Thioclava sp. GXIMD2076: one gene and its partner. The protein of the gene in region 1 interacts with the protein of each later gene in a pairwise test. Links are inferred from orthologs where the notes say so. Each region holds a gene or a part of one and is shown in the gene's direction. Other genes may lie near its edges.

Region 1 (7,891 bases):
GTGTTTCAGTTCGATACGCGATTTATGTCATGCTGGCACTGGTGCGGTCCTGCACAGGCTCGCTCAGCGTCCCTTCCAGATCCAGCCGCCGCCGAAGATACGGCTGTCGTCATTGGAATAGAAGACGCAGGCCTGGCCCGGCGAGACGCCTTCTTCCGGCACGATCAGCTCGACTTCCGCCTCGCGGTCAGAGAGAGGCCGGATAATGGCGGCCCGCGGCGGACGGGTGGAGCGCACCTTCACCGAGACATGCCATTCCTTACGGGAGGTGAAGGGCTCGTCACCGAGCCAGTTGATCTCGCGCACGGGGATGGTGCGGGTGGCCAGTGCCTCTTTCGGGCCGACGATAACCCGCCGGTTATCGGGGTCGAGTTTGACGACATAGAGCGGATCTGCCATGCCGCCGATGCCCAGACCGCGCCGCTGTCCGATGGTATAATGGATCACACCGCGATGCTCTCCCAGAACATTGCCGTCCATATCGACGATTTCCCCGGGATCGGCTGCCCCGGGACGGAGTTTCTCGATCACGCTGGCATAATTGCCATCAGGCACGAAACAGATGTCCTGGCTATCGGGTTTATCTGCGACGGGAAGGCCGTGTTTTGCCGCCAATGCGCGGGTTTCGGCTTTGGAATGCAGATGTCCGAGGGGAAAACGCAGGAAGGAGAGCTGTTCGGGGGTCGTCGAGAACAGGAAATAGCTCTGGTCACGATTCGAATCGGCTGCGCTGTGAAGCTCGGGGCCATTGGCGCCCATCTTGCGCTGGATGTAATGACCCGTGGCCATGCAATCGGCGTCGAGATCTTTGGCAGTTTCCAGAAGATCCTTGAACTTCACCCGTTCGTTGCAGCGGATGCAAGGTACGGGCGTGGCTCCACCAAGATAGGCATCGGCGAATTCGTCGATCACCGCCTCCTGAAAGATGTTTTCATAATCAAGCACATAATGTGGGAAGCCCATGGTTTCCGCAACACGGCGCGCATCATGGATGTCACGTCCCGCGCAGCAGGCCCCTTTCTTTGCAAGTGCCGCACCGTGGTCATATAGCTGCAACGTCACGCCCACGACATCATAGCCCTGTTCCGCCAGTTCTGCCGCAACGACAGAGCTATCGACGCCGCCAGACATGGCTACGACGACTCGCGTGTCTTCGGGGCGCTTGGCAAAACCGAGCGAATTGAGTGGCATATCCTTGCTCATGGAAAACGTCCTTTAACCAGATGGGCAGAAATATCAGAAAATGCTACCTATTCTCAAGGGTTAGTTTCACCCGTCGTTAAGACCCGTCAGTCACATTGCTTTACATCGAAGTGAAGGGGTGTGCCCATGTATCTTAAAAAAGTCGATGGTCCGAGGTCGATCACACTACCTGATGGTACGATTCTGACCCGCGCGGACCTCCCGCCTGCCGAAACGCGCCGTTGGGTGGCGTCGCGTAAGGCAATTATTGTGAATGCCGTATCCCACGGCCTCATCACGCGCAATGAGGTCCTTGAACGGTACGATCTGTCCGATGAAGAGCTCGATATCTGGACCCAGGCGGTTCAGAAACACGGGCTTGCGGGATTGAAAGTGACGGCAATCCAGAAATTCCGACAACCTTAGGGGGAATTGAAAAAATTAACGTTCTGGGGTAAGAGTGTGTTAACCATTTGGTGCGAGGGTTTCAGATAACCAAGGAATTAATGCGGAGAACGGAATATGCGGATTTTGTTGGTGGAGGACGATCCCACGACGTCGAGAAGCATTGAGTTGATGCTGACTCATGCGAATCTAAACGTCTATTGCACTGATCTTGGTGAAGAAGGGATCGATCTCGCCAAGCTGTATGATTACGATCTTATTCTGCTCGATCTCAATCTGCCCGATATGAACGGTCACGAGGTTCTGCGTCAGCTACGTCTGTCGAAAGTCGACACGCCGATCCTGATTTTGACCGGTGCCGATGACACCGAGAACAAGATCAAGGGCTTCGGCTTTGGTGCCGATGACTACATGACCAAACCCTTCCACCGTGAAGAGCTTGTGGCACGGATCCATGCGATTATCCGGCGCTCCAAAGGCCATTCGCAATCCGTGATCCGTACCGGCAAGGTCTCGGTCAATCTCGATGCGAAAACGGTCGAGGTCGAAAACAAGCCTGTCCATCTCACGGGCAAAGAGTACCAGATGCTCGAACTGCTCAGCCTGCGCAAGGGGACGACCCTCACCAAAGAGATGTTCCTCAATCACCTCTATGGTGGTATGGACGAGCCCGAGCTGAAGATTATCGACGTGTTTATCTGCAAACTGCGCAAGAAGCTCGCGGATGCAACTGGCGGCGAGAATTATATCGAGACCGTCTGGGGCCGTGGCTATGTTCTGCGTGATCCCGATCCGGGTGAGATGGAGCGTCGGGTTGCTGTTTAAGGCCGGCCTCGTAACCACCTGTTCCTTGTAGAGCCATCGGAAGCCGCGCGAAAGTGCGGCTTTTTCTTTTGGTTAACGCCATTAACGAAGAGCGCCGCGGACGTCATAGGGTGCGGCTTTGTGCCTGCGATGCGCTGGACGAGGGCAGGAGAAGATCATATCTGTGGGGCGCGCGATCGAGCTTAGACACAGGACCCCGCCCATGACGACTTCCGCCACTCCCATCGGTGATTTGACTAAAGAGGCCGCTGTGCAGGAGGTGGAGGAGCTCTCGGCAAAGCTCGGGCAGGCCAATCAGGCCTATCATACCGAAGATGCCCCCGAGATTTCCGACGCGGATTATGATGCGCTCAAGCGTCGTCTTCTTGCCCTCGAAGAGGCGTTTCCGGAGTTGCGTCGCGCGGATAGCCCGACGCAAAAAATCGGCGCGGCACCCGCTGATGGCTTTGCCAAGATCCGCCATGAACAACGAATGATGAGCCTCGGCAATGCCTTCGAGGACGCAGATGTCGAGGATTTTGTCCGTGGTATCCGAAAATATCTGGGACTTGCCGCCGACGCGCCCCTGCCGTTTACGGCGGAGCCGAAGATCGACGGGTTGTCGCTCTCGCTCCGGTACGAGCAGGGAAAACTGGTTTATGCGGCCACTCGCGGTGATGGCGAGACCGGCGAGAACGTCACCGAGAATGCCAGAACCATCCCCGATATCCCGAAGAGCCTGCAGGGCGCGCCCGATATTCTGGAGGTGCGCGGCGAGGTCTACATGGGCCATGCCGATTTCGCGGCGCTCAATGAGGCGCAGGAAGAGCGTGGCGACAAGCGCTTTGCCAATCCGCGCAACGCGGCCGCAGGCTCCCTGCGCCAGCTCGACCCCAAGGTGACCGCGCGCCGCCCGCTGAAATTCTTCGCCTATGCGTGGGGCGTGCTCTCGGCCCCGCTGGCCGAGACGCAGAAAGGCGCCATCGAGCGTCTGGCCGAGCTCGGCTTCTCGACCAATCCGCTTACGAAGCTCTGCACCGGATCAAAGGAGATGATCGCGCATTACCACGCGATCGAGGCGGATCGCGCCGCTCTGGGCTATGATATCGACGGCGTCGTCTACAAGGTGAACGAGCTTGCATTGCAGGGACGTCTGGGCTTCCGCTCGACCACGCCGCGTTGGGCGATCGCCCATAAATTCCCTGCCGAACTGGCCTGGACCCAACTCGAGAAAATCGAGATTCAGGTCGGTCGCACCGGCGCACTTAGCCCCGTGGCCCGTCTGACGCCGGTGACCGTCGGCGGTGTCGTGGTGTCCAATGCCACGCTCCATAACGAGGATTACATCGCAGGGCGCGATTCCAGGGGGGCGGAAATCCGTGGCGGGCGTGATATCCGGGAGGGAGACTGGGTGCAGGTGTATCGCGCCGGTGATGTGATCCCGAAGATTGCCGATGTCGATCTGAGCCGCCGGAGCGAGGACGCTCAGCCCTATGATTTCCCGCATCACTGCCCCGAATGCGGGTCCGACGCGATCCGCGAGGAAGGCGATGCGGTGCGCCGTTGTTCGGGCGGCCTGATCTGTCCGGCCCAACAGGTCGAGAAGCTCAAGCATTTCGTCTCGCGCGCGGCCTTCGATATCGACGGGCTGGGTGCCAAACAGGTCGAGGCTTTCTACGAGGATGGCTGGGTCAGGGAGCCGGTCGACATCTTCCGTCTGCGCGCGAATTACGGGCCGGGTCAGGTGCGGCAGTTGAAAAACCGCGATGGTTGGGGCGAGAAATCCGCGCTCAAGCTGTTCGATGCGATCGACGATCGGCGCGAGATCGCGCTGGCGCGGGTGATCTTCGCGCTCGGCATCCGCCATGTGGGCGAGCAGACCGCCACGCTGCTGGCACGCCATTACGGCAATTGGACCGCTTTCGAGGAGGCGATGACGCAGGCCGCCGAGGGCAATGCCGCATGGGAGGATCTCATGGGGATCGACGGTGTCGGTAAGGTTCTGGCCGAAAGTGTTGTGAGCACTTTCCATCAGGAGGCCGAGCGCGGCTCCATCGACCGGCTGATTGCCGAGCTGGATGTGCAGGAAGCCGAGAAACCCAAAGCCGATAGCGAGGTTGCGGGACTGACCATTGTCTTTACCGGCACGCTCGAGAAGATGACGCGCTCGGAGGCCAAGGCGCGGGCCGAGGCGCTGGGGGCGAAGGTGGCGGGGTCGGTCTCAAAAAAGACCGACATTCTCGTGGCAGGCCCCGGTGCGGGATCGAAGGCCAGCAAAGCCGCCGATCTGGGCGTGCGGGTGATCGATGAGGACGAGTGGCTCACGCTTGCCGGACAGGGCTGATGGCAGGGCGTCCCGAGATCCTGTTTCCGCTCTTCGGCAAGCTTGAAAGCCTGCCGGGGATCGGCCCGAAGCTCGCGCAGACCATGGCGCAGGCGGGGATCGAGAAGCCCCGCGATCTGCTGCTGACTTTGCCCTACAGCCTCATTGACCGGCGGCCGGTTCCGACGGTGAATGGCATGCCGCATGGGCAGGTGGTCACGACCGAGGTCACCGTGCTGCGCCATATCAAGGCATCTCGGGCGGGGGCGCCTTCGCGGGTGATTGTCGAAGATGCCGAGGTCGAGATCACGCTGGTCTTCTTCCGTGGCAATGACCAGTGGTTCCAGAAGCAGCTGCCCTTGGGCGAGCGCCGGATCGTGTCGGGCAAGATCGAGATCTATGAGGGCCGCGCGCAGATCGTGCATCCCGATTTTATCCTGCTGCCCGATGAGGTAAAGGACATCCCGCGCTTCGAGCCGGTCTATCCGCTTTCGGCGGGGATCACGCAGAAGGTGATGGGCAAAGCCTCAGCCGGCGCGTTGGAGCTGTTGCCGGAGCTGCCCGAATGGATCGACCCCAATCTGAAAACGCGTGAGGGCTGGCCCGATTGGGCGCAGGCCATGCACGGGGCGCATGCGCCCGAGGATCTGGCACAATGTATGCCGCAATCGCCCGCGCGGCTGCGGCTGGCCTATGACGAGCTCTTCGCCCATCAGCTCACTCTGGCGCTGGCGCGACGCACTGCCAAGCGCAAGCCGGGCCGTGTCACGCAGGGCGACGGCAGGATCGCGGCGCGCATCCTGAAGGCGCTGCCCTATAGCCCGACTGCGGCGCAGAGCCGCGCCGTGGCCGAGATCCGCGCCGATATGGCATCGGACAAGCGGATGAACCGCCTTTTGCAGGGTGATGTGGGCGCAGGCAAGACGCTGGTGGCGTTGCTCGCACTGGTTACGGCGGTCGAGGCGGGCGGGCAATCCGTGATGATGGCGCCCACCGAGATCCTCGCGCGCCAGCATATGGAGGGGATCGCCCCCATGGCGCGTGCGGCGGGCATCCGGGTCGAGCTGCTGACTGGGCGTGACAAGGGGTCGGATCGCGCGGCCAAGCTCGAGGATCTGGCCGCAGGGCGGATCGACATTCTGCTCGGCACCCATGCGGTGTTCCAGAAAGATGTGCAGTTCCACGATCTGCGTTTCGTGGTGATTGATGAACAGCACCGTTTTGGCGTGGCACAGCGCATGGAATTGGGGGCCAAAGGACAGGCGGTGGATATCCTCGTGATGACCGCAACGCCGATCCCGCGCTCGCTGGCGCTGACCCAATACGGCGATATGGATGTCTCGATCCTTGACGAGAAGCCACCCGGACGGACGCCGGTCAAGACCGCGCTGATCGCCGACGAGCGGCTGGCCGAGGTCACCGCACATCTGGCGCGCGCGGTCGAGGAGGGGCGGCAGGCCTATTGGGTCTGCCCGCTGGTCGAGGAAAGCGAGAAATCCGATCTGCAATCCGCCGAGGAGCGGTTCAAGCATCTGCGTGCGACGCTTGGCGATGAGGTGGTGACGCTGGTCCACGGTCAGATGAGCCCTGCCGACAAAGATGCCGCGATGGCGGAGTTCGTGTCGGGGGCCAAGCGGGTTCTGGTGGCGACGACGGTGATCGAGGTGGGGGTGAACGTCCCCAATGCCTCGATCATGGTCATCGAGCGGGCGGAGAGCTTCGGGCTGGCCCAGCTGCACCAGCTACGCGGGCGCGTGGGGCGGGGGGCTGCGGCCTCGACCTGTCTGTTGATGTATCGTGCGCCGCTGACCGAAACCGGCGAGCGGCGTCTGAAGGTGCTTCGCGATAGCGAGGACGGGTTCCGCATTGCCGAGGAAGACCTCGCGCTGCGGGGCGCGGGCGATATGATCGGCACGGCGCAATCGGGGTTGCCGCGCTTCCGTGTGGCCGATCTCGAACGTCAGGCAGGGCTGATGGCCACCGCACAGACGGATGCGCGCGCGCTTCTGGAACGCGACCCGACGCTCGAGAGTGAGCGCGGGCGCGCAGCGCGCACCTTGCTCTGGCTGATGGAACAGGATCGTGCCATCCGTCTTATTTCCGTAGGGTAATCTAAAACTTTCTAAAAATGTTCTTTACTTGTTCTCATTTAAGTGAGAACAAAGTGGCAACAGATGTAAGGAGGTTACAGAATGCTTCGTAAAATCGGTTCGATGATTGAGGGCGATAATCTTGTGTCCGACGTGCTTGGTGTTGCGTCGATTTGTGTGACCTTCTTCGGTCTTCTGTGCCTTCCGGGGCTTTTCTAAAGCTCTTCTGCCTCGCGCTTTGGCCGCACTGTCCCCGCGGGCCGCATCCTTATCGTTTGCCTGAACGATGCCTCATCACACCAAGGATGCCTTCAAAGCGCATGACTTGCCGCCATCTCCCCGATGGCGGCTTTTTCTTCACCTAGAACGCATAGGCGATACGCAAGCCGCCCCAGTGGCGTCCGTTGACGGTGATCGGCGCAGAGAGGTCTTTCATCAGAACAAAGTTCCCATCTCCCATGTCGCGGCGGTAGATCTGCAGAACAAAGGGCGCGGTGGAACGGCCCGCGCGCAGGCCCACCCGGTCGTCGAAGATCCTGCGGTTCCGGCAATTGGCCACGTTCCAGACGGGATCTTGGCCCTGTGGTTTGGAGAATTTTCGGTTATGGGTTGGCAGATAACCGTTCTGGTCCACGGCGGCGCAGAACACGATCTTCGGGTCTATCTCGAGAGCCGCTTCCTGAATGGGCGGCAGAACCTCATCGGTGAAACCGGTGAAGCGCGTCATGACCTGCAGCGGATCGCTACCCGCGACGGGCTGATACTGCCTATCGAAGAGGGCGGCCATATCGATACGCCCATTGGCCACCGCCGTGGCGAACAGGTCACTGACCCGTGCTGCCTCGTGCTGCACGAACCTGATAAGCGCGGCATCTTCAATTGCTCCGCCAAGCCGGACGGAATGCTGCACAATGGTTTCGCCAACGGTGATCAGCGCATTGGCGCGGCCCTGTGCCTGCGTCACCTGATCCGCACCCTGGCGCATTGTCTTGGTCATCGCGGCAAAGGCAGGTCCGAAGCGGCTATTGGCCTCCCTGACCTCAGCGGTGCGTTGTGCGATATCCGATATGGCCTGACGGGTCTCGCC
Region 2 (5,565 bases), 1.8 Mb from region 1 along the record:
GGGCGCGCTTACCGCGCCACGATCCATGTGACCGATCCGGCTCTCGATGCGCGCTCGCTGAAAGTCTCGCTGGAAAGCCGCGGCGGCGCGGTCTCGGCGCAAACGGTGCAGGCGGTCGAGGATGCGATCCTGACCCGTGCCCGCCAGATCCGTGTGGCCGATTCGAAGCTGTAAAGCTTCCCGACATCCCCGACAGACGCCCGGCCACAGTGTCGGGCGTTTTGCATTGCAGCCATGCTTTCTCCCCAAGCTGTCTGGACCTTGGCCCTGTGGACAGTGTAGCAAGCACCCAAAGACAGTTATTCGCAGCTCAAGGGGCGAGACATGGCGCAATACGCACCGGGCCAATCCGAACAGAAATGGCAAGACGCATGGGCGGAGGCCGGTGTGTTCACCGCCAAGCCGGATGCCGATAAAGAGAAATACTATGTGCTCGAGATGTTCCCCTATCCGTCGGGGCGCATCCATATGGGCCATGTGCGCAACTACACCATGGGGGATGTGGTTGCCCGCTACAAGATGAGCTGCGGTCTGGCCGTGCTGCACCCGATGGGCTGGGATGCCTTCGGGATGCCCGCCGAGAATGCGGCGATGGCTTCGGGCGGTCACCCCAAGGACTGGACCTATGCCAATATCGAGACGATGAAGGGCCAGCTGCGCCCCTTGGGCTTCTCGCTTGACTGGACGCGCGAATTTGCGACCTGCGACCCCGAATATTACGGCCAGCAGCAAGCGATGTTCCTTGATATGCTCGAAAAGGGTCTGGTTTACCGCAAGAACGCCATCGTGAACTGGGATCCGGTCGATATGACGGTTCTGGCCAACGAGCAGGTGATCGACGGCAAGGGCTGGCGCTCGGGCGCAGATGTCGAGCGTAAGGAACTGACGCAATGGTTCTTCAAGATCTCCGATATGGCCGGCGATCTCCTGGACAGCCTCGATAATCTGAAGGACTGGCCCGAGAAGGTGCGCCTGATGCAGGCCAACTGGATCGGCAAGTCGCAGGGTCTGGAATTCGGCTTCGAGACGCTGAACGCGCCTGCGGGTTTTGAAACCATCGAGTGCTATACCACCCGCCCCGATACGCTGATGGGTGCGGGCTTTGTGGGGATCTCGCCCGATCACCCGCTGGCGAAAGAGCTGGAGAAGGGCAACCCCGAATTTGCCGCTTTCCTCGCCGAGTGCCGCAAGGGCGGCACCACCGAAGAAGCGATCGAGACCGCCGAGAAGCTGGGCCGCGATACCGGCATCCGCGTGAAGCACCCGCTCGACCCCAATTGGGAACTGCCGGTCTGGGTCGCCAACTTCATCCTGATGGATTATGGCACCGGCGCGATCTTCGGCTGCCCTGCCCATGACGAGCGCGATTTCGAGTTTGCCACCAAATACAGCTTGCCAATCACGCCGGTCTTCGCAGCCGAGGGCGCGGAAGAGACGGCGCTGACCGAGGCCTTCGTGCCCGCCAAGACCGAGAAGGTCCGCTACATCCGCGGTTTCGCGGGCGCCGAAGTCCAGACTGGTGAAGAAGCTGTGGCGGCTGCCATCAAGGTCGCCGAAGACAAGGGCTTCGGCAAAGGCGTGACCAAGTTCCGCCTCCGCGACTGGGGCCTGTCGCGCCAGCGCTATTGGGGCTGCCCGATTCCGGTTGTCCATTGCCCGACTTGCGGCGTGGTTCCCGAATCGAAGGCCAACCTGCCCGTCCGCCTGCCCGATGACGTCACTTTTGATGTGCCCGGCAACCCGCTGGACCGTCACCCGACATGGCGCGATTGCGCCTGCCCGAAATGTGGCACGGCGGCCAAGCGCGAGACCGACACGATGGACACCTTCGTGGACAGCTCGTGGTATTACTCGCGCTTCACTTGCGCGAGCGCCGATACGCCCACCACCGACGAGACCAAATACTGGATGAATGTCGACCAGTATATCGGCGGCATCGAGCATGCGATCCTGCACCTGCTCTATTCGCGCTTCTTCGCCCGTGCGATGAACGAGACGGGCCACCTGCCCGACAGCGCCCGCGAGCCCTTCAACGCGCTGTTCACCCAAGGCATGGTGACGCATGCGATCTTCAAGACCACCGGTGCCGATGGACGCCCTGTCTATCACTATCCCGAACAGGTCGAGGAGCGTGAAGATGGCACCTATGTGAAGGCCACCGGCGAAAAGGTCACCGTGGTGCCCTCGGCCAAGATGTCGAAATCTAAGAACAATGTCGTGGACCCGATGAATATCATCCGCGATTTCGGCGCCGATACCGCGCGCTGGTTCGTCATGTCCGACAGCCCGCCCGAGCGTGATGTCGAATGGACGGCTGCGGGTGCGGAAGCGGCCTCGAAGTTCCTGGCCCGTGTCTGGCGCATCGCCAATGACATTGCCGAAGGGGTTGATGGTGACGCGAAAGCCGACGAGGATCTGCTGCGCGCGACCCATAAGGCCATCGACGAGATCACGAAATCCATTGAGGGCTTCGCCTTCAACAAGGCCATCGCGAAACTCTACGAACAGGCCAATACCCTGTCGAAGACGAACGCCTCCAACGCCGCGCGCCGTGAGGCGATGAAGCTGACCGCCCAGCTGATGTCGCCGATGGTGCCCCACTTGGCCGAGGATATCTGGGCGCTGATGGGCGGCGAGGGCTTCGTTGTCAAAGCCGCATGGCCCAAGGCCGATCCGGCACTGGTGGTGGATGACAATGTCACCCTGCCGATCCAGATCAATGGCAAACGCCGCTCGGAACTGAGCGTGCCGAAGGATATGCCCAAAGACGAGGTTGAAAAACTGGTTCTGGCAGACGAGCATGTGCAAAAGGCGCTGGCCGGTGGTCAGCCCAAGAAACTGATCGTTGTTCCGGGGCGTATCGTCAATGTGGTCATCTAACCGCCGAACCTTCCTGCTGGGGGCGCTTGCCGCCCCCGCACTCGCCGCTTGCGGTTTTACCCCCGCCTATGGGCCCAAGGGCGGCGGGGCCAAGCTGTTGTCCGGCGTCGAGGTGGATGCCCCGCAAACGACGGATGATTTCGCCTATGTCCGGCGCATCTCGGAGCGGCTCAATCCCGCCACCTCCCCGCGCTACCGGCTGTCCTACACCATCACGACCGATGTGATGGATCAGGCGATCAGCCGCGATGACGTCACCAACCGCTATTCGCTCAACGGCACGGCCACCTACCGGCTCTACGACACTGCCAGCAATGCGGTGCTGCTGACGGGCCGCGTGGCCTCCTTCACCAGCTGGTCGGCCACCGGCACGATCGTGGCCACCCAGACCGCCGAGCGCGATGCCCATAAACGGCTGATGACCATTCTGGCCGACCAGACCGTGACACGCCTTCTGGCACAGGCCGGATCGCTTCCCGAATAGGCCTCTGACAAGGCTGATAGAGAGACCGGCATGAAACTCACCGGCATTGCCGCCACGCGCTATTTTGCCAAGCCCGACCCCGACCGTATGGGGCTCCTGATTTTCGGGGCCGATGCGATGCGGGTGGCCCTGCGGCGGCAGGAGGTGATCAAGGCGCTCCTTGGCCCCACGGCCGAGGAGGAGATGCGGCTTACGCGGATCGAGGCCTCCGAGCTGCGCCGTGATGGTGCGATGCTGGCAGATGCGGTGAAGGCCGTGGGCTTTTTCCCGGGCCCGCGCGCGGTCTTTGTCGAGCAGGCGACCGACGGGCTGGCCGATACCATCGCGGGGGCGGTAAAGGACTGGCATGGCGGCGATGCGCAGATCATCGTCACCGCCGGCTCGCTCACCGCCAAATCCAAGCTGCGCAAGGTTTTCGAGACCCACCAGAACGCCTATGCCATCGGCATCTATGATGACCCGCCCTCGCGCGAGGAAATCGAGGATATTCTCAAACGCGCGGGCATCGCCCAGATGACGCCCGAGGCGACAACCGATCTGCACAATCTCGCCCGTGCCCTCGATCCGGGGGATTTCCGGCAAACGGTGGACAAGCTCGCGCTCTATATGCATGGCGAGAACACGCCGGTGACGCCCGCCGATATCCATGCCTGTGCGCCCGCCACGATCGAGGCAGGCACCGATGATCTGCTCAATATCGTGGCAGAAGGCCGTGCCAACGAGCTCGGGCCGATGATGACCCGTCTCACCGGTCAGGGCATCCAGCCGGTGGCGCTCGCCATCCAGGCGCTACGCCATTTCCGCGCGCTCCATGCCGCGGCCTCCGATCCGGGTGGTCCGGGAGCAGGTATCGCCAAGATGCGCCCGCCGATTTTCGGCCCGCGCCGCGACCGGATGCAGAGACAGGCGCAAAGCTGGGGCATGTTCCGCCTCGAGGAGGCCCTCCAGATCCTGATCGAGACCGACCTCACGCTTCGCTCGGCCTCGCGCGCGCCGCAGATGGCACTGATCGAACGCGCCTTCCTGCGGCTCTCGATGATGGCCAGACGATGACCGCGCTCGTGATCGGCGCAGGCCCCGCAGGGCTGATGGCCGCCGAACAGATCGCCCGTGCGGGCCATAAGGTCATTCTGGCCGATGCCATGCCCACACCTGCGCGCAAATTCCTGATGGCGGGAAAATCGGGGCTGAACCTCACCAAGGACGAACCGCCCGAGGCCCTTGCCGCGCAGTATCCCGAAACGTGGATCCACCCTTATGTGACCGCTTTCGGAAGCGCCCAGATGCAGGACTTCGCCCGCGATCTGGGTATCGATATCTTCACCGGCTCGAGCGGCCGCGTTTTCCCGACCGGCATGAAAGCCTCGCCCTTCCTGCGCGCATGGCTCTCCCGCCTCGACGCGCTCGGCGTCCAGCGCCACACCCGCTGGCACTGGACCGGATGGGATGGCCGCGCCTTCCTCTTCGACACGCCCGAAGGGCCGCAGCCCGTTGACGCCAAGGTCTGCGTGCTCGCTCTGGGCGGTGCCTCCTGGCCCCGCCTTGGCTCCACCGGTCATTGGGCGGGCCTGCTTGCGATCAAGGGCATAGACCTCGCCCCCTTCCGCCCTGCCAATATGGGCTTCCATGTTGCATGGTCACCCCATATGCAGCCCCATTTCGGCAAGCCGCTCAAATCCATTGCCTTTCTGGTCGGAGCGCAGAGCCTGCGCGCGGAATGTATCCTCTCCGCCCGTGGCTTCGAGGGCGGCGGGATCTACGAGATCTCGTCCAAACTGCGCAACGGCTACCCGCTCGCTCTCGACCTCCTGCCCGATACCGACATCGCCACGCTGACAGACCGCCTCGCCCGTCCCCGCGGCAAGGAGAGCCTCTCGAACCATCTGCGCAAAGCGACAAGGCTCGATCCCGTGAAACTGGCACTGCTCAACGAATGGGCCCGCCCGCTGCCACAGGACCCCGAAGCCCTCGCGGCGCTGCTGAAACATCTCCCCGTGCCCCTGGGCGCCCCTTTCCCGATCGAGGAAGCCATCTCCACCGCAGGCGGCATCAGCGCCCGCGCCCTGACCTCCGATCTCGAACTCCGCGCCCTGCCGGGTATTTTCGCGGCGGGCGAGATGCTCGACTGGGAGGCCCCCACGGGTGGCTATCTGCTGACCGCCTGCTTTGCCACGGGCTTCGCGGCAGGACGGGCCGCCGCA

What was found. Proteins that work in one complex are often made in the same cells at the same time.
Region 2: the proteins of ligA (region 1) and leuS interact in binary tests that used the Escherichia coli proteins (3 or more experiments, as listed by UniProt). The link is inferred for Thioclava sp. GXIMD2076 from one-to-one orthologs.

Annotation. Positions count from the first base shown.
Region 1 is NZ_CP149932.1:2,579,987-2,587,877, reverse strand. What follows is about bases 2,210-5,174. They hold ligA (NAD-dependent DNA ligase LigA), read left to right. Parts: upstream 2,210-2,614; coding sequence 2,615-4,735; downstream 4,736-5,174. Other genes in these bases: recG (ATP-dependent DNA helicase RecG), read left to right, coding at 4,735-5,174; WDB91_RS12845 (response regulator transcription factor), read left to right, coding at 2,210-2,412. Also shown: tRNA 2-thiouridine(34) synthase MnmA, read right to left, coding at 64-1,203; WDB91_RS12850 (DUF1153 domain-containing protein), read left to right, coding at 1,330-1,608; more of WDB91_RS12845, read left to right, coding at 1,705-2,209; more of recG, read left to right, coding at 5,175-6,825; WDB91_RS12830 (methyl-accepting chemotaxis protein), read right to left, coding at 7,166-7,891. UniProt on the Escherichia coli protein: DNA ligase that catalyzes the formation of phosphodiester linkages between 5'-phosphoryl and 3'-hydroxyl groups in double-stranded DNA using NAD as a coenzyme and as the energy source for the reaction.
Region 2 is NZ_CP149932.1:752,487-758,051, forward strand. What follows is about bases 1-3,102. They hold leuS (leucine--tRNA ligase), read left to right. Parts: upstream 1-324; coding sequence 325-2,880; downstream 2,881-3,102. Other genes in these bases: WDB91_RS03705 (DUF3576 domain-containing protein), read left to right, coding at 1-174; lptE (LPS assembly lipoprotein LptE), read left to right, coding at 2,867-3,102. Outside these bases: more of lptE, read left to right, coding at 3,103-3,364; WDB91_RS03720 (DNA polymerase III subunit delta), read left to right, coding at 3,395-4,417; WDB91_RS03725 (TIGR03862 family flavoprotein), read left to right, coding at 4,414-5,565.